DNA from 4 places in the Streptomyces sp. NPDC041129 genome. Region 2 is predicted to be linked to each of the others. Evidence: riboswitches for the same ligand, from Rfam matches in the RefSeq annotation. Region 2 holds a riboswitch; each other region holds the start of a gene.
The links. Region 2 has a riboswitch for cyclic di-AMP ahead of ACZ6B1_RS32300 (M23 family metallopeptidase). Riboswitches for the same ligand answer to the same signal wherever they lie in the genome.

Region 1 (5,678 bases), on a different contig from region 2:
GGCGATGACGTGCTCCGGCGCGTCTCCCGCATCACGCCCTCCGGCGGACGGTTCGTCCATCGGCTCCCCCTCGGTTGCCCGCTCCTGCCTGCCCGTGCCCGGGAAGGATCACTTCCCCGTGTTCGCCGCCTTCACCAGCGCGTCCTTGGTCACCGCACCGGCGTAGACCTTGCCGTCGTCGGTGATCAGGGCGTTGACCAGGCGGGTGGAGAACACCGTGCCCTTGCCGAACTTGCCCGAGACCTGGTCGCCGAGCGAGCCGAGGAAGCCGCCGAGCGCACCGCCCTGGTCGCCGGACGGCACGCCGCCCTTGCCGCCGGTGTCGAAGACGGCGACCGACGTCCAGCCCTCACCGAGCACGGTGGCACCGTTCAGGCCCTTGGTGAGGTCCTCACCGCCCTTGGGGGCGTGCTCCGGCGCCCTGCCCTTGCCGCCTTCCTTCTCCTCGGTGACCTTCGCGCCCTTGGGCGGGGTGAAGTCGAAGGTGGAGGCGGCCGGCTTGGCGAAGGAGACCTGGGTGAAGCCCGCGTCGAGCACGGCGGCGCCGCCGCTCCTGGGGGTGAGCGTGAACTTCAGCGGCGTGCCCGTCTTCGCGTCCACGGCGATGCTGATGGCGCCGACCGTGGTGCCGGACTGCCTGGGCTTGATCAGCAGCTTGTAGGCGTCGCGTCCGGCGACCTGCGCGGTGCCGTCGACGGTCACGGACGTGGTGTCGTCGACCGCCTTCAGGGCCTCGTCGGCGAAGCCCTTCGGCGTGGCCGGCGGCTGCTCTGCCCGGTGCTGCCCGCCGGAGCCGGCGGTGGCCGAGTGGTGGACCTCGTTGCTCTTGCTGTCGTAGCCCCAGACGTCCTTGCCGTCGTGGATGAGGCTGTACTCGGAGCCGCTCTCCAGCAGCGACAGCTTCTGCCGGTCCGGTCCGTCGGCGGCCACGCGCAGCGTGTGCGTGCCGGAGACCAGCTCCGTGAGCTTGGACCGCGGGTCGCCGGAGTCGCCGTCGCCACCGCCCCCGGCCGCCCCGGACGCGAGTCCGCTCTCCAGGCCCCCGAGGTCCGGCAGGCCGAGGTCGGTGCTGACCTTCACCGTGCCGGACAGCTGCTGCACGTCCGACTTGGCGATCTTGTCGATGAGCTGCTGTGCGGTGATCTTCGGCAGATCGGGGTCACCGGAGTCGGCGAGCGCCGGGACCAGCCCGATCGTGGCCGCCGCGACCCCCACCACCGCGACCGGGACCACGTACCGGGCGGCCTTGCGGCGTCCGGTGGGCAGGTCCTCGTCACGCGCGGCGCCGGTCGCGTCGTCGGATTCGTACGGTGCCATCTGTGCCTTACCTCCGTCGTCGGCGGCGGCTGTCCCCACACTGGTCCACCTGAGCCGCCATTCTCACCCGAATCGGTGAGGAGTGGTGATTTCCGTGGTTTCCATATGACCAAATCGGCCGTGAGGAAGCGTCAGACCGTGGCACCAAGTCCGTGTACGCCTGCGGTATGACGCCCGAGGGCGGTGCCTCCCCCGACCCGTAGGGGTCGTGCGGGAAACACCGCCCTCGGTCTGCGACAGGGGGGCTCAGCCGGCCCGGTGCACCACCGCGTCGCACAGTTCGAGCAGCGCCGCCTTGGAGTCGCACTCCGGCAGCGGGGCCAGCGCGGCGCGCGCCTCCTCGGCGTAGCGGACGGTGTCCCTGCGGGCCTGCTCCAGCGCGGGGTGGGCGCGGAGCGCGGTGAGCGCCTCCTCGAGCCGGGCGTCGTCGCCGAGGTCGGAGTCGAGCAGCTCGCACAGCGCGATGTCCTCGGGCAGCCCCAGCCGGGCCGCGCGCTCGCGCAGCCGGAGCACGGGCAGCGTCGGGATGCCCTCGCGCAGGTCGGTCCCCGGGGTCTTGCCGGACTCGTGCGAGTCGGAGGCGATGTCCAGGACGTCGTCGGCGAGCTGGAAGGCGACACCGAGCCGCTCGCCGTACTGGGTGAGCACGTCGACGACCCTCTCGTCGGCGCCGGACATCATCGCGCCGAACCGGCAGGAGACCGCCACCAGGGAGCCGGTCTTGCCTCCCAGCACGTCAAGGTAGTGCTCGACCGGGTCGCGGCCGTCCGAGGGGCCCGCGGTCTCCAGGATCTGGCCGGTGACCAGCCGCTCGAACGCGAGGGCCTGGACCCGGACCGCCTCGGGGCCGAGGTCGGCGAGGATCTGGGAGGCGCGGGCGAAGAGGAAGTCGCCGGTGAGGACCGCGACGGAGTTGCCCCAGCGCGTGTTGGCGCTGTCCACCCCGCGCCGCACGGACGCCTCGTCCATGACGTCGTCGTGGTACAGCGTGGCCAGGTGGGTCAGCTCCACGACCACGGCCGACGGAACGACACCGGGCGCGTACGGGTCCCCGAACTGCGCCGCGAGCATCACGAGGAGCGGCCGGAACCGCTTCCCACCGGCCCGTACGAGGTGCTGCGCGGCCTCCGTGATGAACGGGACCTCGCTCTTGGTGGCCTCGAGCAAGCCTTCCTCGACAGCCGTCAATCCGGCCTGGACATCGGCTTCCAGAGCCTGGTCCCGCACGCTCAGCCCGAACGGCCCGACGACGGTCACGAGGGGTCTCCTGTCTGCTGGTGTCTGCTGGCGATTACACGGTTTGTCGATAGGTCGCTGCCCTCACTCAAGTCAGCGTATCCGGTCCTGTTTCGATCACCGAGGGCGCCCACCGGTCCGGCACGGAGGGCATCGGACCATGATCGGCGCACTGCCGACCACCCGATAATACGGACATTAGACGCCTTAATGCGCCTTTTGCGACGCGAGGTAAATCGGCCACGCGCCATCCGCAGGGCACTCCGTCATCGTTTCACCCCTCACGCCCAAATCCCCCATGTCTGATTTGGAATACTTTGCTATTTCGTGAATTGGGTCACGCGCCCGGATCCGGCCGCCGGACCCGGCCACCACCCACTTCCCCTTGCCCCGTCGGCCAGTTGGGCATTGGCAGTCGCAAAGGATCAAGCACCCAAAACGGAACAGAACAAGGTCAACTTGGTCTTTACGTGAATCCAACACTTGTTCCGGACATGTGCTCTCGCATACGTTCCCGGCCAGTCGAGCGGAACGCCGAATCCTGCCGCCGCCCGACATCACCCATCGACGAACTCATTCGTACGGCAGGAGCGGGGGACCCAGGTAAGTTCGCCGGACCCGACGACACGTGTCGTCACCGGAACGGCAAGGGGTTAAGTCGTGCCGCCTCGGGGGCGGCACGGCCGGGCACCTCCCCGCCCGAACCCGACAGCTCACCTCGCAGGCGACGGAGAGGAACCTCGCATGCCTGCTGCCGCTCAGCCCCGCCGCGTCCGCACCAGCCGCCTCGTCCGCAAGCTCGCCGTCCTCGGCACCGGTGCCGCCGTGCTGGCCCTTCCGGTCGTCGGCGCGACCAGCGCCTCCGCGGCCGACTCCACCGGCTCGACCGGCACCACCCTCGCCGGGTACCCGAACAACCTCGACGGCTGGATCCGCGAGTCCCTCGCGATCATGGCGGAGAAGCACATCCCGGGCACCTACAACGGCATCCACCGCAACATCATCCGCGAGTCCTCGGGCAACCCGCGCGCCATCAACCTGTGGGACTCCAACGCCGCCAAGGGCATCCCGTCCAAGGGCCTGCTCCAGGTGATCGACCCGACCTTCAACACCTACCACGTGGCCGGAACGGCGTTCGACCCCTACGACCCGGTCGCGAACATCACCGCCGCCTGCAACTACGCGGCCGCCCGCTACGGGTCGATCGACAACGTCTTCGGCGCCTACTGACCGGCGTTCGCGGCGGGTGCCACCTGACCGGCACCCGCCGCGAGCCGCTGTTCGTGTCCCGGTCAGCCGGCCGGGAACAGTCCTTCGAGGACGACGGCGACGCCGTCGTCCTCGTTCGACGTCGTGACCTCGTCCGCGACCGCCTTGAGTTCGGGGTGGGCGTTGGCCATGGCGACCCCGCGGCCCGCCCAGTCGAACATGGGGATGTCATTGGGCATGTCGCCGAAGGCCAGCGCCTGTTCGGCGGCGACCCCCAGATGACCGGCGGCCAGCGCCAGCCCGGTCGCCTTGGTGACTCCGCACGGCTGGAGCTCCACCGTGCCCGGCCCCGACATGGTGACCGTGGCCAGCGATCCCACCGCAGCGCGCGCGGTCGCCGCCAACTCGTCGTCCGAGAGCGCGTGATGGCGCAGCAGCACCTTGCTGATGGGCTCACGCCACAGGTCGTCGCGCCGGTCGACCCGCACGGCGGGCAGGGTGGGGTGGGGCATCAGATAGCCGGGCTCGATCAGCGTGAGCCCGTCCACTCCGTCCTGGTCGACGGCCGCGAAGACCTGCCCCACCTCCGCCTCGATCTTGCCGAGCGCGGTCTCCGCCAGTTCCCGGTCCAGCCGCACCGACCACAGCAGGCGGCCGGTGCCGGCGTCGTAGACCTGCGCTCCCTGCCCGCACACCGCGAGCCCCGTGCAGCCGAGGGCGGCCAGGAGCGGCCGCACCCGGGGGGCCGGCCGGCCCGTCACCACCAGGTGCCGGGCACCGGCCCGCGCCACCCGCTCCAGTGCGGCGAGCGACCGGTCGGAGACGGTGTCGTCGCCGCGCAGCAGCGTCCCGTCAAGGTCGGTGGCGATCAGTGCGTATGCGGGAGGTGCGGCCATGATCAGAGAATACGGACCGCACGCCCCGCCGACTCACCCGGTTCCTGGCGGACTTGGGGCCCGGAGACGAGCGTCACCCGGGTCGGCCGTGGGCGGCGGCCAGGTGCCTCACCAGGCGTGGTGAGGCGAACTCGGTGCCGCACACGAAGCGCATCACCGGACCGTAGGAGGACGCCGCCGGGAGACCGGTGAAGTACAGGCCGGGGACGGAGGAGACATAGCCGGCGCCCAGCCTCGGGGCGCCCCGGCTCACCGCCAGGCGGGTGCGCAGTCCGTGCCCGAGGAAGTCCATCGCGGCGATGTCCACGCGGTATCCGGTGGCCGCGACGACGTGATCGGCGGCCAGCCGCTCGACGCGGCCGTCGTGGGTGCGGACGGTGAGCACCGGGCTGCCGTCCGGGGCCGCGGCACCCAGCACCCGGTCGACCTGATGGACCTGGACCTTGCCCTCGAAGCGGTCGCGCAGCCACCAGGCACCGAGCGGACCGAGGACCCTGCGGACCAGGTGGTGACGGGTCCGGGCGGGCAGGAAACGGTACGCCTGGGCGTAGTTGCTGAGCGCCCACAGCGACCATGCGCGGCCGAACGGCGACTCGGGGCGCAGCCTCGGCTGTTGCCAGGGCGGGGCACCGAACGCGACCCGGCCCCGGCCGCGCGAGACGACGCGCACCCGGGCGCCGGCCTCGGCCGCGAGGGCCGCGGTCTCCAGGGCGGACTGGCCCGCGCCGATGACGATCAGCTCCTGGCCCGAGAAGCGGCCGAGGTCGTGGTGCTGGGAGCTGTGGGAGACCGGGGAGGTGGGCGCGGGCCCGTCGGCGGCCGCTCCGGCCAGTTCCGGCGGGAGGTGGGCGAGCCCGGACAGACCGGTGGCCACCACGACCGCGCGGGCGGTGAACGACTCCCCCGAGTCCAGTTCGAGTTCGAAGGCGCCGCGGCCGCCGCGGTCCACGGAGACCACCCGGACCCGCTCCAGGCCGGGGACGAGCCGCCGCTGGAACCACTCGCCGTAGGCGATGAAGG
Region 2 (5,678 bases):
TCTGCAGGACCTTCGCGCGCAGGTAGCGGACGTTGTGGGCCGTGGTGAAGACACCGGTCGGCACCCGGTCCCGGACGAGGACGCCGAGCGAGCGCAACTGCTCGGCCTTGTCCGGGTTGTTGGAGAGCAGGTCCAGCTCCCCGATGCCGAGCGCTCGCAGCATCTGCGCGGCGGCCGTGTAGTCGCGGGCGTCCTCCGGGAGGCCGAGCGCGGCGTTGGCCTCGTAGGTGTCGAGGCCCTGGTCCTGGAGGGCGTAGGCGTCGAGCTTGTTGTACAGGCCGATGCCGCGCCCCTCCTGGCGGAGGTAGAGCAGCACGCCCCCGCGCTCGGCGATGCGTTCGACCGCCTCGCGGAGCTGGGGCCCGCAGTCGCAGCGGGCCGAGCCGAAGACGTCCCCGGTCAGGCATTCGGAGTGCAGCCGCACGAGCGGAACCGCCCCGGGCTCGCCGAGGACCACGGCGACGTGCTCCCGGCCGTCGTCCAGACCGTGGAAGGTGACGAGTTCGGCGTCGACGCGGTAGCCGTCGTGGAAGTGCAGCGGCACCCGGACTCGGGCGCGCGGGGTGGCGGCGGGGGTGTCGGTCATGCGGGCCTCCGGGTTCCGTCCCTTGGCACCTGCTTCAGATTTGAAGCAGCAGCTCGGTCCGGGACCCTACCGCATGCTTAAAAGTTAAAGCAACGCGTTTGCGAGGCACCACCCGGCGCCCGCGCCCGGCCCGCGCTCAGGACCGGGGTGGCTCGGGCGGCTGCCCCGAACAGGGCGACGACCGCCGCCGCCACGGCACGTCCTCCGCCGCGGCCCCCGCCTCCTCCCCCTCCAGCACCCGGGCCACCCCGGCGCAGATCTCCTCCAGCTGCCCCACCTGCTCGGGCGTGAGCCGGTCGAACAGGGTCGTGCGGACCGTCTCGACATGTCCGGGTGCCGTACGCTCCAGCACGGCCATCCCCTCCTGCGTCAGCACCGCGAGACTGCTGCGCCGGTCCCAGCGGCAGTCCTCCCGGCGCACCAGCCCGTCCCGTTCCAGCCTGGTCACCGCGTAGGTCAGCCTGCTGCGGGTGATCTTCAGCGTCTCGGCGAGGTCGGTCATGCGCAGTCGCCGGTCCGGTGCCTCGGAGAGGTTGGCCAGCACGGAGTAGAACAGGTGGGGCATGCCGGCCTCCTGCTGGAGATGCCGGTCGATGGCGTCCTCCAGCAGCCGGGAGGCGGCGATGTAGGCGCGCCAGGCGCGCTGCTCCTCGGGAGTGAGCCAGCGGGTCGTCATGCCGCCAGTGTAAGTTTGTTTCAAACTTGAACCAAGACTCCGCCGGAGTCTTCGCGAGGGAGCGCGCCGATGCCGTACCCGTACGTCCTGCTGTCCGCCGCCGTCTCCCTCGACGGCTACCTCGACGACACCGGCCCCGACCGGCTGCTGCTCTCCAGTCCGGCCGACTTCGACCGCGTCGACGAGGTGCGGGCCTCGGTGGACGCCATCCTGATCGGCGCCGGCACCATCCGCGCCGACAACCCCCGGCTCCTCGTCAACTCGCCCGGCCGCCGCGCCGCCCGGGTGGCCGAGGGCCGGCCCGCGTACCCCCTGAAGATCGCCGTCACCGCCTCCGGCGACCTCGACCCGGCCGCGAACTTCTGGCACACCGGCGGCGAGAAGCTCGTGTACACCACCGACCGGGGCGCCGAACGGGCCGCCCGCGCCCTCGGCGGGACCGCCGACGTGGTCCCCCTCGGCCCCGAGCTCGACTGGCGCGCCCTGCTGGAGCACCTGCACGACGTGCGCGGGGTGCGGCGCCTGATGGTCGAGGGCGGCGGAACCATCCACACCCAGCTCCTCCAGCAGGGCCTCGCCGACGAGCTCCAGCTCGTCCTCGCTCCGCTGTTCGTCGGCGACCCGGCCGCTCCGCGCCTGTTCGGCCCGGGGGAGTACCAGGGCGGCCGGCTCCGGCTCACCGAGTACCGCCGGATCGAGGACGTCGTCCTCATGCGCTACGAACCCACCGCCCCCGGCACCGGCTCGGCGCCGGCCGCCGCCGACCGGCGCTGGCTGGCCACCGCCTGTGAGCTGGCCGCCCTGTGCCCGCCCTCCCGCACGGCGTTCAGCGTCGGCGCGGTGGTGGTGGCCGCCGACGGCAGCGAGCTGGCCCGGGGCCACTCGCGCGAGGGCGGCGACCCCGTGGTGCACGCCGAGGAGGCGGCCCTGGCGAAGCTCGACCCGGCCGACCCCCGGCTGCCCGGCGCCACCGTCTACAGCAGCCTGGAGCCCTGCTCCCGCCGCGCCTCCCGCCCCGCACCCTGTGCCGAGCTGATCCTGCGCGCGGGCGTGCGCCGGGTCGTCACGGCCTGGCGGGAGCCGGACACCTTCGTACCCGGGGCCGACGGCACCGGGGTGCTGGCGGCCGCCGGCGTGGACGTCGTCCTGCTCCCCGAGTACGAGGGCCCGGCCAAGGCGCCGAACGCCCACCTGCTGCCCTGACCGGCGCCGCGCGGAAACGTGTGTGCGGAGCACCCCCGCGCATGGCGTATGCTTGAGACACAACGACGCGGGGTGGAGCAGCTCGGTAGCTCGCTGGGCTCATAACCCAGAGGTCGCAGGTTCAAATCCTGTCCCCGCTACTGAAGACTCAGGGCCGGAATCCAGTTCATGGATTCCGGCCCTGAGTGTTTCCCACTGGACTCCCGCCGGACCCGGGGAAGGCCGCCTCGCGAGTCGAGTGGCGTACGTCACAGCAGGTCATCCGCTCGGGCCACAGCAGTCGCCCGCCTCCCGCGCCCCCGCCACGCTGGTCGTACGTCGAGGACACGGGAGACCAGCAGTGCGCCCTGGTGAGGTGGAGGAGAGCCCGTACGCCAGGGCGGGCGGCCGGCTCCCCGGCGGACCCGTCCCGGATCCGGGCCTCGGTACCGGCCCCGCGCCCGTGCCTCCGGAGCGGTGCCGCCGCCCCGTCGCACACGCCCTGCCCAGCCTCCTCGCCCTCCTGCTCATCGCCGGCGGGCTCCTGTACGACCTGCTCACCCCGCGCGACTTCACCGCCGTGCCCTTCTTCACGGCCGCACCGCTGGTCGCCGCGCCCCTGACCTCGCTGCGCACCACGCTCCTCACCGGGCTGGCCGCCCTGGCCGCCACCTATGTGGTGCACGCCCACTTCGGACCGGGGCTGGACGTCAACACCGTCACCCAGGTCGTCACCGTGGCCACGGTCGCCCTGCTGGCCGTCGCCATCAACCGCGTCGTACGCCTCGGCGACCGGCGGCTCGCCTCCGTCCGGGAGATCGCCGAGGCCGCCCAGCGGGCCGTGCTGCCCGAGCCCGCCCCGCGCATCGCCGGCCTCGACATCGCGGCCCGGTACGAGGCGGCGCAGGAGGGCGCGTTCATCGGCGGTGACCTGTACGCGGTGCAGGACGGCCCGCACGGCGTACGGCTGGTCGTCGGGGACGTGCGCGGCAAGGGCATGGGCGCGGTCGCCGCCGTCGCCGTGGTGATCGGGGCGTTCCGGGAGGCCGCCGAGCAGGAGGCCACGCTGGAGGCGGTGGCCGGGCGGCTGGAGCGCGCGCTGGCCCGCGAGGGCACCCGGCGCGACGGGGTCGACGCGCTGGAGGGCTTCACCACCGTCGTGCTCGCCGAACTGCCGCACGGCGAGGGGGTGGTGCGGATCGTCAACCGCGGTCATCCGCCGCCCCTGCTGCTGCACGCCGACGGCACCCTGCGTGCCCTGACCGCGGACGAGCCCGCGTTGCCGCTCGGCATGGCCGAGCTCGGCCGGTGGCCCGACCGCGCGGCCGAGACCCGTTTCCCGGACGGCGCCACCCTGCTGCTCCACACCGACGGCCTCACCGAGGCCCGTGACACCCACGGCCGGTTCTACGACCCGGCGCGCCGGCTCGCCGGGCGCCGCTTCCCCGATCCGCGCACCCTGCTCACCCGGCTCGCCGCCGACGTCAGGCGGCACTCCGGGGGCGGCATGGCGGACGACATGGCGCTGCTGGCCGTGCGCCGACCCGGCCGATGTGACCAACAGTGATCGGATGGCAGCCCTCCGCTTGCCCGCTGAGTCACCATCAAAAACCCGCTGACTCCTGAAAGCAGGTCAACTCGCCCGTTTTTCACGGTCGTGCGGCGTACGTCCACCCTGGGGAACATTAATGATCAAGCCGAACGGCTTGGAATCTCACAGGTGGGTCTATTAACGTTCGATAACGCAGCGCGGTCGTCCCAGCCGTCACAAGAGGCGGCTCCGTGCGCACGCGCCGAATCCCGCAAGGGAACCGGGGAACCACCACCTTGGGGTGAATCACGCGGATGCCACCGTGAACCGATCCGGTTCCCGGCACGTATACGCGCGTAGGAGACCTTCCTGCTCCGAACCCGTCAGCTAACCCGGTAGGCGGAGGAAGGAAAGGAGTACGCCCGCGTGGCGTCCAACCGGCCTGCCCCCGAAGCCCCATTCGTGCCCAGCCAGCGTGACACCGAAACATTCGGCTACGGCGGCTACCGCGCCGAAGAGGGCCCCTGGGAGGAGTGGAACCCCACCGAGGAGTCCATCCGCCCCGTACGCGGCCGGCACCGCGTCGCCAAGCAGCGCGGCGGCGGACTCGCCCGCAGCTCCACCGTCCTCGGCGTCGGCGTCATAGCGGCCGTCGGAGCGGGCGGCATGGCCAGCGCCCACACCGGAAAGCCGCCGGTGTCCATCTCGATGCCCGATCTGCCCTCCGTCGGCTCCCTGTTCGACGACGACCACTCAGAGGCGTCCGAGGCCACCACGGCCTCGCTCAGCACGGTCGGCACCACCGCCGCCGCCGACAGCGACCAGGACGGCTCCGACGCGGGCGAGACCCTGCGCAACCGGATCATGGCCCAGGCCGAGCAGCAGCAGAGCAAGGCCGACTCCAAGGCCGCAGCGGCAGCGGCGGCCGCCGCCGAGAAGCAGGCCGCCGACGCGGCCGCCAAGGCGAAGAAGGAAGCCGCCGCCAAGGCCGCCGAGGCCAAGGAGGAGGCCGAGGCCGCCGCCAAGAAGAAGGCCGAGGAGGAGCGGCTGGCCGAGCTGGCCAAGCAGTACACGCTGCCCACGTCCTCGTACACGATCACCTCGACCTTCGGTCAGGCCGGCTCGATGTGGTCCTCCGGCTACCACACCGGCCTCGACTTCGCCGCGCCCACCGGCACGCTGATCAAGGCCGTCCACAGCGGCACCATCACCGAGGCGGGCTGGGCCGGCTCCTACGGCTACCGCACCATCCTCACCCTCGACGACGGCACCGAGCTCTGGTTCTGCCACCAGTCCTCGATCAGCGTCTCCGTCGGCCAGAAGGTCAGCACCGGCGACGTCATCGGCCGCGTCGGCGCCACCGGCAACGTCACCGGCCCGCACCTGCACCTGGAGGTCCACCCCGGCGGTGCGGCCACCGGCATCGACCCGATGGCGTGGCTGCACGGCAAGGGCCTCAACCCCTGAGCCGGCCCCGAGCCTCCTGACCGGCCCGGCACCTCGGACCGCTTCCCCGGCCGCCCCGACGCCACCCCGGTGTCAGGGCGGCCGGTCGTGTTCACACACCGTTCGCGAGATCCCGGAATGGGCGGTACCGGGGTGATCGTTGTAACAGGGCATGACTGCTTCTCTGCGCAAACTCGGATCCTCCGACCTCGAGGTCTTCCCGCTCGCCCTCGGCGGCAACGTCTTCGGCTGGACCG
Region 3 (5,678 bases), on a different contig from region 2:
GATCTGGTCGAGCAGCTTCCCGCGGACCGCGAGGTTGGTGTACGTGAAGTCGCCCTCGGGCCGCCGGTCGGCGAGCAGGACCGCGAAGCGGTCGGCCCAGCCCACGAACGCCCCGTCGGGCCCGGGGTCGCCGACGCCCTCGGTGAAGCTGTCCCCCACCGCTACGTACGACCCGATCACTGATGTGTTGTCACTCTTCGAATCGTCTGCCACGTCGGACCATGATTCACCTTCGGATGTGACTTACGCGACCGTAGGCAGGGGTTGACGAGCGGTGAGATGAGACACCCTTAAAGAGTTTGCCAATCCAGGAATAAGGCCGGCAAGGGAACCGTCCGGACACACCGAAGGCCGGACCCGGGGATCGGGGGCCCGGCCTTCGGAGGCGTGTCAGGCAGGTGGTTGCGCGCAGCGCGTCCCTCGGCGCGGGTGACTCAGAGGGCGACGCCGTGCGAGCGGAGGTAGGCGACCGGGTCCACGTCAGAGCCGTAGTTCGGCGTGGTGCGGATCTCGAAGTGCAGGTGCGGGCCGGTCACGTTGCCGGTCGCGCCGGACAGGCCGACCTGCTGGCCGGCGGTCACCGTCTGACCGGCCGACACCGAGAGCTGGGAGAGGTGGGCGTACTGGGCGTAGTAGCCGTCGTTCAGCTTGATGACGACCTGGTTGCCGTACGCGCCGCCCCAGCCGGCGGAGACGACGGTGCCGGCGCCGATGGCCTTCAGGGAGGTGCCGGTGGGGACGACGAAGTCGACGCCCGTGTGGTAGCCGCTGGACCACATGCTGCCCGCCACGTGGTAGGCGGTGCCGACGGTGGGTGCGGCGACCGGGAGGGTGTAGCCGGTCACGGGGGCGGCCTGGGTGGCGGGGGCGGCCTCGGCCGCCTGGGTGGCGCGGGACACCGCCTGCGTGGCAGGGGCGGCCGGGGCGGCCTTCGCCGGGGCCGCCGCCCGGGCGTCCGAAGACCGTGAGGCCCGCGAGGGGGCGGGGGACTCGGTGCGGGTCGGGGCGGCGGCCTTCTTGCCGAGCGACAGCTTCAGACCCGGGTGGATCAGCGCCGGATTCTCGCCGACGGCCTGCCGGTTGTCCGCGTAGAGCCGGTGCCAGCCACCGCTCACGCGCTGCTCACCGGCGATCTTCGCGAGGCAGTCGCCGGACTTCACCGTGTAGCTGCGGACGCCGGAGGCCTTCTGCGCGGCGGTCTTGCCGGCCGCCGTCTTCTCCACGGACTGCACGGCCTTTGCGGAGACGGGCTGCGCGGTGGCGGCGTGCGCCCCGGTGGCGCCCAGCAGGGGCAGGGCCAGTGCGGCGCCGCCGGTTCCGGCGACGGCGATGGAACGGGTGAAACGCTGAGCCTTGGGACGGCGGTGCTTACCCTTCGCGGGCATGACGCATTCCTCTCCGGCGCCTGCGAGGTGAGCTGTCGGGTTCGGGCTGGAGCTGCCCGGCCGCGCGGTGCGCGGCTGCACCCCGAGCCTGTCGCGGAGACCGGGACAGGCCGTCGTACCTGGTGGGTCCCCCGCTCCTGCCGGGCACGGGTCATGTGTGTGGGACTCCGGGCGGCGGCAGGATTCGGCGTTCCGTCCGGATTGCTGGCGAACGTAAGCGAGCGGGACGCACGGAAACAAGCGCCCGATTCCCGGCGTTCAGGTGCCAGAAGATCCAAATGGGAAATTCGTGGTCACCGTGCGTGAATTCCCACCCGCGCCGTCGATTCAAATTCCCGCCCCTCTTGGGGAATTAGGTGGACATGACGAACAGCGGACGGTCACGGCTATGACGCTCCTCACGCACCACTCCCCCAGGTGCCTTTACTCCGGGCCGAGTTGGAATGAAGGCGGCAATTGGGACAGAAGCATCAGATGCGGCGCAGGCGGATAACCACCGCGTCCAGGTCGCCACGCAGCCCGGTCGGCAGTCCGTGGTGCAGCAGGACGGCACCCCGATGCACTTCGCCCGTTTTGAGGCATTCATACGATGCCGTCGGGTCGAGCCCGCGCAGCCGTAGGCGCGGCACCGGCTCTCCGTAGTTCTGCGCCTGGAGGCAGGCCAGGACCACCGCCTCGCCCCCGAGTACGTACTGGACGGCGCTCAGGCCGCCCACCGGGGGCCGCAGCCGGTACAGGTCGCCCCGCTGGACGAGCGGCCTGATCTCCTTGTAGAGGGCCACCCAGCCCCGGGCCTCGGCCAGTTCCTCGTCGGTCCACTCGGTGAGGTCGCCGCCGACCCCGAGGACGCCCGCCATGGCGCTCACGAACCGGAAGCGCAAGGAGGTTGCCCTGCCGTTGAGCTGGGTGTTCGGGCTGTCGGTGACCCAGGCGGCCATCACGCGCGCGGGATGTATCTGGCTGAAGCCGTGCTGGATGGCGAGCCGGTCGAGCGGGTCGGTGTTGTCGGAGGTCCACACCTGGTCGGTGCGGCTCAGCGCACCGAGGTCGATCCGGCCTCCGCCGCCCGAGCAGGACTCGAAGGCGACCCGGGGGTGGGCGGCGCGCAGCCGGTCCAGCAGGGCGTACAGCGCGCGGACGTGGTCCACCCACAGGCGCTGCGGATACGGCTCGCCCGGCCATCCGGCGTCGGTGAAGCAGCGGTTGAAGTCCCACTTCACATAGTCGATCGGAGCGCCGGACAGCAGGGTGTCCAGCCGCTCCCACAGATACTCCTGGACGTCCTCCCGGGCGAGGTTGAGGACGAGCTGGTTGCGCAGTTCCGTCCGCCTGCGGCCGGGCTGGTACTGCACCCAGTCGGGGTGGGCGCGGTACAGGTCGCTGTCCGGGTTGACCATCTCGGGCTCGACCCAGATGCCGAACCGCATGCCGAGGTCGTGCACCTGGTCCGCCAGGGGCTTGAGGCCGTGCGGGAACCGGTCGGGGTTGGGCGTCCAGTCGCCGAGTCCGGCCCGGTCGCTGGTGCGGGCCCCGAACCAGCCGTCGTCGACCACGAACAGCTCGACGCCGAGGCCGGCCGCCCGCCGGGCGAGCGCCGCCTGCTGCTCCTCGGAGATGTCGAAGAAGGTCGCCTCCCAGGAGTTGAACAGCACCGGCCGGTCCCGCTCGGCGTCCGGGATCACATGCGCGCGCTGATAGGCGTGCCAGGTCCGGCTGGCCCCGCCGAAGCCGCCGTCGCTCCACAGGCCCGCGAACACGGGGGTGGTGTACGACTCCCCCGGCCCCAGGAGCAGCAGGCCCGAGTCGTCGTGGCCGGCCCCGCCGGTGATCTGCACGCGCGCGTCCGGGAGCTGGGCGACGGCGATCCGCCAGGAGCCGGACCAGCCCAGAGCGCAGCCGTAGACCTCGCCGCGTTCCTCGGTGGCGTCGGCGTCGAGGGCGACCCAGGGCAGGTGCTGGTGGCCGGTGTGGCCGCGGCGGCTGCCGATGACCTTCTCGCCGTGGGTGAGCGGCGCGCGCGTGAGCAGGGACTCAGCGGCCCAGCGGCCGTGCAGCTGGGACAGTCGCCAGCCGTCCCGTTCGGGCAGGGTCCAGGTGGCGGCGTCGGCGCGCAGCAGCTCCACGCGCGTGCGCCCGCCGTTCTCCAGGGTGACCCGGCGCTCCACGACGTCGCCGCGCATCCGGTAGTACAGCGTGATCGCCAGTCCGTCGTCCTCGAAGCGCAGCCGCAGCTCCGCGCCGTCGGCGCCGTCTCCCGTCCCGTCCCTGTCGCACTCGTACGACACGAAGCGCCATTCGGTGCCGCGCCGCTCGTCGGTGCGCACGCTGAGGGCGGGGCGGACGAAGCGGGGGCCGCCCTCGACGGGGTACTCCTCGCGGCCGTCGAGGGGGGACTCGAAGGGCCGGTAGGCGGGCAGCGGGCTCAGGGCCAGGGCCTCGGCGTCGGCGAGCGCGATGCGGGGCCCCCAGTGGAGGTGGAGCAGTTCGTGCGCCTCGGTCAGGTGCAGGGCATAGCTGCTGGTGGGCCCCGACAGGAGCCAGGTGCGTCCGTTCTCGGCGATGTCCACCATCGAGACCTCACAGGTGTCAACAGATCCGCGCAGGTGCGCACATCATCGGGGCCGGTGCGCTCCGGTGGCAACGCCTGTGGACAACTCATTGCCCGAGGTAATCGATGTCGTATCGTCGACGCAGCCCCCGCCGGCGAGCCGAGCCGACGGGTTCCGACCGGGAGGAGCCCCCGTGACGCAGCAGGTCCCGTCGACCGAGCCCGAGCTGGCCGGAGTGCGCAATTTCCGCGACGTGGGCGGACTGCCGACCGAGGACGGCCGGCGGGTGCGCCCGGGCGTGCTGTTCCGCAGCGGCCACCTCGCGCACGCGACGGAGGAGGACGCGGCCTTCCTCGGCTCCCTGGGCCTGCACACGGTGTTCGACTTCCGCAACGCGGCCGACCAGAAGCTGGAGGGCCCGGACGTCGCCCTGCCGGGGGTGCGGAACGTGAACCTGCCGCTGAGCGACCCGGCGGACGGTGCCGAGTTCTGGAAGATGGTCCGTGACGGCGACCTCGACCAGCTGCGCGGCATCCTCGCGGACGGCAAGGCCGCCGCCCGGATGGTCGCCTCGTACCGGACGATCGTCACCGAGCGCACCGCCGAGCACTCCCGGGTGCTGCACGCGCTGGCCGAGGACAGCGTCCCCGCGCTGATGCACTGCGCCGCGGGCAAGGACCGGGCGGGCATCTCCATAGCGGTGACCCTGCTCGCCGTGGGCGTGGAGCGCGACGCGGTCGTCGCCGACTACCTGGAGTCCAACGCCAAGCACCGCCGCTACAAGGTGCGCCGCAACGGCAGCCCCGACTCCGCGTACACCCCCGAGGTGATGGAGCTGCTCAGCCCGCTCTTCGACGCGCGCGCGGAGTACCTGCAGGCGGCGTTCGGGAGCATCGAGGCGACGTGGGGCGGACTCGACGCCTACTTCGAGCAGGGCCTCGGACTCACCTCGCGGACCCGTGAGCGGCTGCGGGAGCGCCTGCTCGACTGACGTCCGTCAGCTCTTGGCGCCCACCGCGAAGAGCAGGTAGAGGAACGCGGCGAACAGGTGGCCCACGGCGATGTAGATGATCAGCCGGATCCACAGGGAGCGGGGGAACTTCTCCTCGAAGTCGCTCATGGCAGCTCTCCGGTAAGGGAGCCCAGGCACAGCGCGGCCGTGGGGCTCTGCAGCAGGGTGTGGACGAACAGCAGCTCCACACCGCCCTGGTCCTCGGCGGCCAGGCGGTGCGGGGTGAGGGAGTCGAAGTGCGCGCTGTCTCCGGGGGCGAGCAGGTGCGCGGTGTCACCGAGGCGCAGCCTCAGGCGCCCCTTCAGGACGTGCAGCCACTCCTCGCCGGGGTGGACGCGCACGATGTCGCCCTGCGCGCCGTAAGGCACCCGGACGCGCAGCGCCTGCATGCCCCGCCCGGACGCGCCGGCCTGGAAGTAGGTCCAGCCGCCCGCGCGGGTGGGCTCCATGTCGGCGGCGCGCACGATGGCGTCCCGGTCGGCGACCCGCTCGCCCAGCAGTCCGGAGACGGTCGTACCGTAGGTACGGGCGAGCGCGAGCAGCATCGGCAGCGAGGGCTGGCGCCCGCCGGTCTCCAGCCGGGAGAGGTGGGCGGGCGAGAGCCCGGCGGTGCGGGCCGCGGCCTCCAGGGTGAGGCCGGCGCGCCGGCGCAGGGCGCGGAGCTGCGGCGCCACGGCGGGCAGGTCGTCGCCCTCGCCCGCCGGTGGCGAGTCCTCTGAGGCGTTCATGCCT
Region 4 (5,678 bases), on a different contig from region 2:
CCCGCACGTCTTCGGCGACGAGACGGCCGAGACCCCCGAGGACGTCAAGGAGCACTGGCTGCGCACCAAGGCCGAGGAGAAGCGGCGCACCTCGGTCACCGAGGGCGTCCCTCTCGGCCAGCCCGGCCTCGCCCTCGCCGCCAAGCTCGCCTCCCGCACCCGCACGGCGGGACTGGAGGTGCCGCTGCCCGAGGGCGAGGGCATCGGCTACGAACTGCTGGCCCTGGCGGTCCGCGCGGAGGCCGACGGCGTGGACCCGGAGGCGGCACTGCGGGCGGCGGCGCGGGTGTACCGGGACGCGATACGCGCCGCCGAGAGCTGACCCCTCAGCCGAGCGCGGTGACGGCGCCTCAGGTCGGTGCCGTGGCCCCGGGGCAGGCACGGACGGCCGGGGGCCGTCCGGGCACCCCGGGGCTCACGACCGGTGGAGCAGGCGCGTCGGGATATCCACGGGAGACGGCCGAGCGCGGTGACGCCGGCGCCGCGTGGGCCTTCGCCCGCGCGCTGCGCGACTGAGCCGGCCACCGGATGCGGCGGGCCGCCGCCGGCGGTCACGCGGCGGCCGGGGCGGAGCCGGCGTCCGCGACCGATACCGTCGAGGAGTGACCGACCAGCCCGCCCCGCCCCGCACCGCCCCGGAACTGTTCACCTGGGAGTTCGCCGCCGATCCCTACCCCGCCTACGCCTGGCTGCGCGAGCACGAGCCCGTGCGCCGGACGCGGCTGCCGAGCGGGGTCGAGGCCTGGCTGGTCACCCGGTACGCCGACGCCCGGCAGGCCCTCGCCGACCAGCGGCTGAGCAAGAACCCCGCGCACCACGACGAGCCCGCGCACGCCAAGGGCAAGACCGGTATCCCGGGCGAGCGCAAGGCCGAGCTGATGACGCACCTGCTGAACATCGATCCGCCGGACCACACCAGGCTGCGCAGACTGGTCAGCAAGGCGTTCACGCCCCGCCGGGTCGCCGAGTTCGCCTCCCGGGTGCAGGAGCTGACCGACGACCTCATCGACGGCTTCGCGAGGACGGGCTCCGCCGACCTCATCCACGAGTTCGCCTTCCCACTGCCCATCTACGCCATCTGCGACCTGCTCGGCGTCCCGCGCGAGGACCAGGACGACTTCCGTGACTGGGCCGGGATGATGATCAGGCACGGCGGAGGACCGCGCGGCGGGGTCGCCCGGTCGGTGAAGAAGATGCGCGGCTACCTCGCCGAGCTGATCCACCGCAAGCGTGCGGCACTGCCGGCCGAGCCCACCCCGGGCGAGGACCTGATCTCCGGCCTCATCCGCGCCTCCGACCACGGTGAGCACCTCACCGAGAACGAGGCCGCCGCGATGGCCTTCATCCTTCTGTTCGCCGGCTTCGAGACGACCGTCAACCTCATCGGCAACGGCACCTACGCCCTGCTCACCCACCCCGAGCAGCGCCACCGGCTGCAGGACTCCCTCGCCCGCGGCGAACAGGGCCTGCTCGAGACCGGTGTCGAGGAACTGCTGCGCTACGACGGCCCGGTCGAGCTGGCCACCTGGCGGTTCGCCACCCAGCCGCTCACCCTCGGCGGGCAGGACATCGCGGCCGGCGACCCGGTGCTCGTCGTCCTCGCCGCGGCCGACCGGGACCCGGAGCGGTTCGCCGACCCGGATGTCCTCGACCTCGCCCGCGAGGACAACCAGCACCTCGGCTACGGCCACGGCATCCACTACTGCCTCGGCGCCCCGCTCGCCCGGCTGGAGGGCCGGACCGCGCTCGCCACGCTCCTCACCCGCCTCCCCGACCTGCGGCTCGCGGCCGATCCGGCCGATCTGCGCTGGCGCGGCGGGCTCATCATGCGCGGGCTGCGCACCCTGCCCGTGGAGTTCACCCCGGCCGCGGAACAGGCCGTACAACCCTGAACGTGAAGGGCGTTCAACTTTGTGATCTTCACGTGATCTGTGCGGCATGAACTTGTGACAAGTGATCGTATGCCTATACGTTCACCCATCAGCGCGGCCCGAGCATTACGCGCCGCGCCGGTCCCGCTGTCGCACGAAAGGCTTCCGCATGCTCTCCGGGAACGGTCGTCACCGTCGCCCCCGTCAGGCTCCGGCTCTTCTCGTCGCGGCCGGAGTGACCGGCTCCGCCATCGCCATCCCGCTCCTCGGCGCCGCGAGCGCCAACGCGGCCGACGGCACCACCTGGGACAAGGTCGCCGAATGCGAGAGCGGCGGCTCCTGGAGCGCCGACACGGGCAACGGGTACTACGGCGGGCTGCAGATCTCACAGGACGACTGGGACGCCTACAGCGGCACCAAGTACGCCGCCACCGCCGACCAGGCCAGCCGCTCGCAGCAGATCGCCGTCGCCGAGAAGATCCTCGCCGACCAGGGCACCACGCCCTGGACCACCTGTGCCCTGCTCTCCGGTCTGACCTCCAACTCCGGATCCCTGGACGTCGACACGGGTGTCGGGGGCTCCGGGAAGTCCGACGCGGACCAGGACGAGTCGGGCGACTCCTCCGGCTCCACGGACTCGTCCGGTTCCACCGATGATTCCGACTCGTCCGGTCTGCCGGATTCCTCCTCGTCGCCCGACTCCTCCTCGGGCTCGGCGGACAAGTCGCCCTCGGGTGCGGACAAGGGTGCCGGTTCCAAGGGGTCGGGCAAGAGCACGGATGCCCCCAAGTCCGACAAATCCGCATCGCCGAGCGCCGAGACGTCGCAGGGGAGCGAGTCCGCGACCGCGGAACCCGCTGTGGAGGACTCGGACAATTCATGGCAGACCGGCGGTTCTTGGAGCCTCGTCGACACCGGAGCGCTCAGCAGTGGCGGACGTCACCGCGGGGGTAGTGCGGACGAAAGCGTGACAAACGGTCAGAGCGCCGCCTCGTCGGGCAAGCACGCCTCCCGCGGGGCGGACGCCTACACCGTGCATGAGGGCGACACCCTGGCCTCCATCGCCGACTCCCTTGACGTGGACGGTGGATGGCACGAGCTCTACTCCCTGAACAAGAAGGCCATCGGCGCCGACCCGAACCACATCTCCGCCGGTCAGACCCTGGAAGTCGGTAGCGAAACGGGCCAAAAGCAGCGGTAGTTGACGCCCGTATTGGTCGTCGATGTCCGTTTCGGGGAAAGTGTGGGATGAGTCTCAGAAGCCCTGATCGTCTTTGAAATTCCCTCGATCGCGTGTCTACGGTCATGACCGCTCGTCACCACGAGCCCCGGCTGTCGCAACGCCGAATCCTGCCAGCGGCCGCCCGGGAACAGTCGTCGCGTAATGCGCCGTAGGCAGGAGCGGGGGACCCAAGGTAAGTGCCGGAACCAGCGGTCGCGCTGGAACCGGCTAGGGGTGGAGCCGCGGCCCGCGAAAGCGGGCCCGCGGCCGGGCAACTCAACCGGCCCGAACCCGACAGCTCACCTCGCAGGCGTCGGTGAGGGGATCCATCCATGCTGTTCTCCAGCAAGGGCAAGCACCGTCGTCCGTCCAAGGCCACCCGTGCCATCGCGCTGGCCGGTGTCACCGGCGCCGCCGTCGCCGCCCCGCTGATGGCGGCCGGCAACGCCTCCGCCGCCACCACCTCCGAGTGGGACGCGGTCGCCCAGTGCGAGTCCGGTGGCAACTGGTCCATCAACACCGGCAACGGCTACTACGGCGGTCTGCAGTTCTCCGCCTCCACCTGGGCCGCCTACGGCGGTACGCAGTACGCCGGGCAGGCCGACCAGGCCTCCAAGGCCCAGCAGATAGCCGTCGCCGAGAAGGTCCTCGCCGCCCAGGGCAAGGGCGCCTGGCCGGTGTGCGGCAAGGGCCTGTCCAGCACCCCCAACAACGGCTCCGCCCCGAGCGGCTCCTCCAAGAGCACCTCCTCGGGTAGCACCGCCAGCCGCTCCACCGACCAGCAGGCCGCCTCCCGCTCCAGCGAGCGCCCGGCCGCGAGCGCGAAGAAGACCGTCACCACCCCGACCGGCAAGAAGGTCAAGAAGGGCGACGGCGAGTACAAGGTGGTCAAGGGCGACACCCTCGGCACCATCGCCGAGAAGCACAAGGTCGACGGCGGCTGGCAGAAGCTGTTCAAGCTGAACAAGGACATCGTCGAGGACGCCGACCTCATCTACCCGGGCCAGCAGCTGCACCTGAAGTGACACCTGGCTCCGACCGGAACCACAGTGCCCTCACAAGGCCGTCCCCCAGGCTGAAGGCCGCGTGAGGGTCATTCCCCCCGTCCCCCACGGGCTCCCCGCCCCGGTGCGTTTTCCCCCGTACGCACCGGGGCGGGGCTGTGTTTTCCCCGGCCCTTCCCCTCTTCGTTCGCGGGACCTCACCCGGACCCCTTTGTTCCGGGCAGGAACAATGGGTACCGTCTCCCTGTCCACGGGACGGTCGGTCGGTGGCCGACGCCCCTTGGACGGTTAGGCTCTAGTCGCAAGGCAGAGCCGTAAGGCACCCCGCCCCGCACTTCCAGCGTCACATCCAAGAAGGAGATGCTCGTGCCGTCCATCGACGTCGTCGTAGCCCGGGAAATCCTGGACTCCCGAGGCAACCCCACGGTCGAGGTCGAGGTCGGCCTCGACGACGGCAGCACGGGTCGTGCCGCCGTTCCGTCCGGTGCCTCCACCGGTGCCTTCGAGGCCATCGAGCTCCGCGACGGCGACCCCAACCGCTACCAGGGCAAGGGCGTCGAGAAGGCCGTCCTCGCCGTCATCGAGCAGATCGGCCCGGAGCTGGTCGGCTACGACGCCACCGAGCAGCGCCTGATCGACCAGGCGATGTTCGACCTGGACGCCACCGACAACAAGGGCTCCCTCGGCGCCAACGCCATCCTCGGCGTCTCCCTCGCCGTCGCGCACGCCGCCTCCGAGGCCAGCGACCTCCCGCTGTTCCGCTACCTGGGCGGCCCGAACGCGCACCTGCTGCCGGTGCCGATGATGAACATCCTGAACGGCGGCTCGCACGCCGACTCCAACGTGGACATCCAGGAGTTCATGATCGCCCCGATCGGCGCGGAGTCCTTCTCCGAGGCCCTGCGCTGGGGCACCGAGGTCTACCACACGCTGAAGAAGGTCCTGAAGAGCAAGGGCCTGTCCACCGGCCTCGGCGACGAGGGCGGCTTCGCCCCGAACCTCGGCTCCAACCGCGAGGCCCTCGACCTCATCCTCGAGGCCGTCAAGGAAGCCGGCTACGCGCCCGGCGAGCAGATCGCCCTCGCGCTCGACGTCGCCGCCTCCGAGTTCTACAAGGACGGCAAGTACCTCTTCGAGGGCAAGGAGCGCTCCGCCGCCGAGATGACGGAGTACTACGAGGAGCTCGTCGCGGCCTACCCGCTCGTCTCCATCGAGGACCCGCTGTTCGAGGACGACTGGGCCGGCTGGAAGATCATCACCGACAAGCTCGGCGACAAGGTCCAGCTCGTCGGTGACGACCTGTTCGTCACCAACCCCGAGCGCCTCGCCCGCGGCATCGACGAGGGCGCCGCCAACGCCCTGCTGGTCAAGGTGAACCAGATCGGCTCGCTCACCGAGACCCTGGACGCCGTCGAGCTGGCCCAGCGCAACGGCTTCAAGTGCATGATGTCCCACCGCTCCGGTGAGACCGAGGACGTCACCATCGCCGACCTGGCCGTCGCCACCAACTGCGGCCAGATCAAGACCGGTGCCCCGGCCCGCTCCGAGCGCGTCGCCAAGTACAACCAGCTCCTGCGCATC

Region 1: another riboswitch for cyclic di-AMP. It lies ahead of ACZ6B1_RS08785 (transglycosylase SLT domain-containing protein); the one in region 2 lies ahead of ACZ6B1_RS32300 (M23 family metallopeptidase).
Region 3: another riboswitch for cyclic di-AMP. It lies ahead of ACZ6B1_RS01725 (M23 family metallopeptidase); the one in region 2 lies ahead of ACZ6B1_RS32300 (M23 family metallopeptidase).
Region 4: another riboswitch for cyclic di-AMP. It lies ahead of ACZ6B1_RS16010 (transglycosylase family protein); the one in region 2 lies ahead of ACZ6B1_RS32300 (M23 family metallopeptidase).

The regions. Positions count from the first base shown of each region.
Region 1 is NZ_JBVIYV010000002.1:138,453-144,130, reverse strand. It holds gene ACZ6B1_RS08800 (ABC transporter ATP-binding protein) at 1-60, opposite strand, end outside; gene ACZ6B1_RS08795 (LolA family protein) at 109-1,317, opposite strand; gene ACZ6B1_RS08790 (polyprenyl synthetase family protein) at 1,564-2,574, opposite strand; cyclic di-AMP (ydaO/yuaA leader) riboswitch at 3,109-3,295, shown strand; gene ACZ6B1_RS08785 (transglycosylase SLT domain-containing protein) at 3,298-3,783, shown strand; gene ACZ6B1_RS08780 (HAD family hydrolase) at 3,846-4,658, opposite strand; gene ACZ6B1_RS08775 (FAD-dependent oxidoreductase) at 4,732-5,678, opposite strand, start outside.
Region 2 is NZ_JBVIYV010000014.1:18,200-23,877, reverse strand. It holds gene ACZ6B1_RS32325 (GTP cyclohydrolase II) at 1-586, opposite strand, end outside; gene ACZ6B1_RS32320 (MarR family winged helix-turn-helix transcriptional regulator) at 723-1,262, opposite strand; gene ACZ6B1_RS32315 (dihydrofolate reductase family protein) at 1,332-2,465, shown strand; tRNA gene ACZ6B1_RS32310 (tRNA-Met) at 2,532-2,605, shown strand; gene ACZ6B1_RS32305 (PP2C family protein-serine/threonine phosphatase) at 2,806-4,011, shown strand; cyclic di-AMP (ydaO/yuaA leader) riboswitch at 4,226-4,392, shown strand; gene ACZ6B1_RS32300 (M23 family metallopeptidase) at 4,402-5,442, shown strand; gene ACZ6B1_RS32295 (aldo/keto reductase) at 5,594-5,678, shown strand, end outside.
Region 3 is NZ_JBVIYV010000001.1:396,756-402,433, reverse strand. It holds gene ACZ6B1_RS01730 (SGNH/GDSL hydrolase family protein) at 1-180, opposite strand, end outside; gene ACZ6B1_RS01725 (M23 family metallopeptidase) at 435-1,385, opposite strand; cyclic di-AMP (ydaO/yuaA leader) riboswitch at 1,390-1,548, opposite strand; gene ACZ6B1_RS01720 (alpha-galactosidase) at 1,856-3,955, opposite strand; gene ACZ6B1_RS01715 (tyrosine-protein phosphatase) at 4,128-4,925, shown strand; gene ACZ6B1_RS01710 (DUF6126 family protein) at 4,932-5,054, opposite strand; gene ACZ6B1_RS01705 (helix-turn-helix domain-containing protein) at 5,051-5,674, opposite strand.
Region 4 is NZ_JBVIYV010000004.1:85,774-91,451, reverse strand. It holds gene ACZ6B1_RS16025 (nucleoside triphosphate pyrophosphohydrolase) at 1-322, shown strand, start outside; gene ACZ6B1_RS16020 (cytochrome P450 family protein) at 603-1,892, shown strand; gene ACZ6B1_RS16015 (transglycosylase family protein) at 2,041-3,072, shown strand; cyclic di-AMP (ydaO/yuaA leader) riboswitch at 3,249-3,421, shown strand; gene ACZ6B1_RS16010 (transglycosylase family protein) at 3,426-4,118, shown strand; gene eno (phosphopyruvate hydratase) at 4,458-5,678, shown strand, end outside.